2 regions of the Luteococcus sp. genome follow, and region 2 is predicted to be linked to the other one. Evidence: predicted binding sites of a transcription regulator. Region 2 holds the regulator's gene; the other holds the start of a gene.
The links. The regulator LexA, encoded in region 2, represses DNA repair genes until DNA is damaged. The targets are predictions, from matches to a motif close to TCGAACANNTGTTCGA.
Positions count from the first base shown of each region.

Region 1: the regulator LexA is predicted to act here: its motif matches at 1,427-1,442, upstream of ACHFFZ_RS06370 (DUF222 domain-containing protein).

Region 1 covers NZ_JBHWOO010000103.1:7,698-9,896, reverse strand. The annotation lists gene ACHFFZ_RS06380 (glutamate synthase subunit beta) at 1-454, shown strand, start outside; gene ACHFFZ_RS06375 (pentapeptide repeat-containing protein) at 523-1,314, opposite strand; gene ACHFFZ_RS06370 (DUF222 domain-containing protein) at 1,471-2,199, shown strand, end outside.
Region 2 covers NZ_JBHWOO010000028.1:4,990-7,188, forward strand. The annotation lists gene ACHFFZ_RS01525 (ATP-dependent DNA helicase) at 1-963, shown strand, start outside; gene lexA (transcriptional repressor LexA) at 1,036-1,797, opposite strand.

The DNA of each region.
Region 1 (2,199 bases), on a different contig from region 2:
CCGGATCGCCTCGGCCAATGAGGAGGGCGGTGAGCGGATGTATGCCGTCAACACCTCCGAGTTCCTCGGCGAGGACGGCCACGTCACCGGGCTGCGCCTGTCGGAGGTGCGTTTCGAGAAGGGCCGGCTGGTCACGGTCGAGGGCACCGAGCGGGAGCTGCAGGCAGACCTCGTGCTGCTGGCGATGGGCTTCGTGCACCCCGAGCCCGACGGGATCGTCGCCGAGCTCGGCCTGGAGCTCGACGAGCGCGGCAACGTGCAGCGCGGCGACGACTACCAGACCAGCGTGCCCGGGGTCTTCGCCGCGGGTGACTGCGGCCGGGGCCAGTCGCTGATCGTGTGGGCGATCGCCGAGGGACGTGCCGCCGCCCACGGCGTGGACAACCTGCTCACCGAGGGCCACAGCCGCCTGCCCCGGCCGATCGGGCCGGAGGTTCGCCAGCTGATGGCCTGATCGCGACGCCGTGCATGACGGGGCCCGCCTCCTTCCTGGGGGCGGGCACCGTCACGTCCTGGGTGGGCTCAGGTCCAGTGCTCGGGATGGCGCAGGCCAACCGGCAGCAGGGTGCGCGACGACCCGACGGCGCCGTCTAGCTGCTGCTGGGTCAGGAAGATCGCGGCGCGCAGGTCTGCGTCATCGAGCCGGGCATCGCGCAGGTCTGCACCCAGCAGGTCGGTGCGCTCCATCCGTGCGCCGCGCAGGTCGGCGGCGATCAGCAGCGCGCCGCGCAGGCTGAACCGCGACAGGTCCTTGCCGCGTAGGTCGGCGCCCAGCAGGTGCGCTCCCGGGCGCAGTCGTCGCGATGAGCGGCCGGGGGAGCGGTGGGCCTCGCTCACGCTGGACAGCAGCGCTCCGACGCGAGCCCGCAGCGCGGGGATGTCGGAGCCGGTGACCTGGGCAGCGGGGGAGTCGACGAGGACGGTGAGCTCGTCGACCAGCCCGGTCACCTGGTGCAGAGTGCCCCCGGAGGCGAGGCCGCGGGCCTCGGTGAGCAGGCGCAGCATCTCCATCAGGTGCCGCATCGTGGCGAAGGCCGCGAACATGTCGCGGGCCACGTCGGGGTCCTCTCGCCAGCCGCCCCCGGCGAAGGTGACCTGGGTCACCTGCTGGCCGGCGCCGAAGCAGTCGAAGACGGTGCACGCAGGCCAGCCCTCCTGGCGCAGGCGGGAGTGGATCTCGCACCGGTTGTCGGCCTGCAGGTGGTGGCAGGGGGTGCCTGCCGGTGCGTCGGCGCCGAAGCCCCCAGCACGGGAGCGGGACAGTGCGACGCAGCACAGTCCAGCACAGCGGCTGCAGTCGGCCACGAAGTCCATGGGTGTCCTCTCGTCGGTGCGAGGCTACGGCACCGAGCGCGGTAATGCTGCGAGATTCTGTCGAACAAAGATTCGAAATCGGCTGACGCGGCAAGGGCTGTGCCGATATGATTGGAACACAAGTTCGAACGATTCGAGGCGTGCGAGGAGGTGACCATGACCGGACTGGAGGAGGCTGCCGAGCTCGGCTGGGGCTCGGCCCAGACCGTCGAGGCCGTTGCCGATGCCCGTCGCCGAGCTTGGGCGCTGGAGGCCGAGTCGGTCCTGCTGTGTGCGCATTTTGCCGACTTGCATGCCGTGGCGAGCACCGCGCGGCCGGGGCTGCCCGGTGCGGAAGAACTGGACTTCCCGGGTGGTGACGGGACGCCGGGTGTGGCGGAGTTCGCCCACCTGGAGCTGGCGGCGCGGCTGAACGTCTCGGCCGAGTCGGCGCGGCTGATGATCGGGGATGCCTTGGCGCTGCGCCACCGGATGCCCGGACTCTTCCGGCTGTGCGCCGATGGCGAGGTGCGGATCGGTGTGGCACGGATGGTGGTGCGCGAGGCGAGGAACTTGGGGCGCGACGCTGCGCTCGAACTCGACCGTCGGCTCGCGCCGCTGGCGACGGGGATCTCGACGAAGCGACTGCTGGCCCTGTGTGGGGGCTGGGTGCTGGAGCTGCTGCCCGACGAGCTGTCCGCGCGGCGCCGTGCGGAGGCGCTGGAGCACCGCGGCGTGTGGTTCGACGGCTCGCATGACGGCGTCACCGCACTCTCGGGGCAGCTGGCCTCGGTGGATGCGATCTTCCTTGATGCGCAGCTCGACCGTGTCGCGGGAATACTGCGCACCGGTGGCAGTGACGAGCCGCTGCAGGTGCGACGCGCCCAGGGACTGGGCCTGCTGGCC
Region 2 (2,199 bases):
CAGCAGGCGGCCGCGGCCGCCAAGGAGGTCTTCGACATTGCAGAGCGGATGGCGGACCTGTCCAGCAATGACGTGGTCTGGGTCAGCGAGCGGGAACGCTTCGGCCGTCAGGCACAGGTGGCGCCGCTGAGCGTGGCCGGGCTGATGCGCGAGAAGGTCCTGGGGGAGAGGACGACCATCCTCACTTCGGCGACGCTCAAGATCGGCGGCGACTTCACCCAGGTGGCGGGCCAGATCGGGCTGCGCAAGGCCGACCGGTTGGTGGGTGACCAGCATGACCCGGACAATGCGCTGGCCTGGCGCGGGTTCGACGTCGGCACCCCCTTCGACTACCGCAAGCAGGGCATCCTCTACGTGCCCCGGAACCTGCCGCGGCCCCGGCGTGACGGGACGGCTCCGGAGGTGCTCGAGGAGGTCGCCGAGCTGGTCTGGGCGGCGGGTGGCAGGACCCTGGGGCTGTTCAGCTCCCAGCGCGCCGCGGAGGCCGCCGCCAAGCACGTGCGCCAGCAGCTGCCGAAGATGACCGTCCTGTGCCAGGGCGATGCCCAGTTGTCGGAGCTCACCCGCCAGTTCGCCGTCGACCCGGAGGTGAGCCTGTTCGGCACGGTCTCGTTGTGGCAGGGGATCGACGTGCCGGGAGAGACCTGCCAGCTGGTGATCATCGACAAGATCCCCTTCCCGCGCCCCGACGACCCGCTGGTGCTGGCCCGTCAGGAGGCGGTGACGCAGGCCGGCGGCAATGGCTTCATGTCGGTGGCGGCCACCCATGCCGGTCTGCTGATGGCCCAGGGTGCCGGGCGCCTGGTGCGTCGCGTCACCGACCGGGGCGTGGTGGCGGTGCTGGACCCCCGGCTGGTGACGGCACGCTATGGCGGCTTCCTGCGGGCCTCGATGCCCGACTTCTGGATGACAGCCGAGCGCGAGGTGGCCGTCGGAGCGCTGCGGCGTCTGCAGGAGGGATAGTCCTCGAGCATGTCGAGGGGGCCGCCCACGCGCCGTGGGTGGCCCCTTCTTCATAGGCGCGGAGGGCGCGCCTCAGACGCGACGCAGCACCGCGACGACCTTGCCGAGGATCCTCGCGTGGTTGCCGTCGATGGGGGAGTACTGCTCGTTGTGTGGCATCAGCCAGACCTGGCCAGGCGTCTTCTTGAGGGTCTTGACGGTTGCCTCGTCGTCGAGCAGCGCCGCGACGATGTCGCCATTGTCGGCATCGTCCTGCTGCCGGACCGCCACCCAGTCGCCGTCGCAGATGGCGGCGTCGACCATCGAGTCGCCGCGGACCTCGAGCAGAAAGGTCGTGCCCTCGCCCACCAGCTGGCGGGGCAGGGGGAAGACCTCCTCGATGCGCTCCTCGGCCAGGATCGGCCCGCCGGCGGCGATGCGTCCCACCATCGGGACGTTGACGGCGGTGGGGAAGCTGTCGCCCACGTCGGTGGGGTCGTTGGCCTCGGCCTCGGTGGGGAGCATGGACGGGGGTAGGTGCACCTCCATGGCGCGCGGCTGGCCCGGGATGCGGCGGATGTAGCCCAGCGACTCCAGCTGCTTGAGCTGGTGCGAGACGCTGGACGAGCTGGCCAGGCCGGCATGCTCGCCGATTTCGCGCATGCTGGGCGGATAGCCCCGGGTCTCCAGGCTCTCCCGGATCACCTCGAGCACGCGGCGCTGGCGTGGGCTCATGCCGTCGACGCTGGGCTCCACCAGCTTGCGCCCGCGCGAGAGCTCCTTGCGGACCTCCTCGTCACTGGGACGCCCGACGGGTCGACGCGCCTGTGCCTTGCCCCTCATTCCACTTGCCATGGAACAAGACTAGTGCGCACGACCGCTCCCAATCAAACATCTGTTCGAGGTACTCCCCGCCAGCTCCCGGGGCGCACGAGCGGCCTCTCGTGGACGGTCTGGAGCCAGTCGCCGCAAAACTGTCAGAGGGGGCTGTTTGACTCGGTCGCGAGCGCGAAACCTGAAGCTTTCGGTCGCAATCGAACAATCGTTTGATTGCGACGGGGATCGAGGTTAGTGTTCAAGCATCGAACACCTGTTCGACGGGCGGATGGCTCGCGGCAGGGTTTGTCCAGACCTGAGGAGTAGTCATGAGTGCAACCTTTGTCGCGAGGATCCCGGCCGTCACCCCGGCATCGATCCGTCGTCGCGGAGAAGGGCGCCTGCGTGGGCCAGCGGCCAGGCCGCTGCAGCCCGCCATGC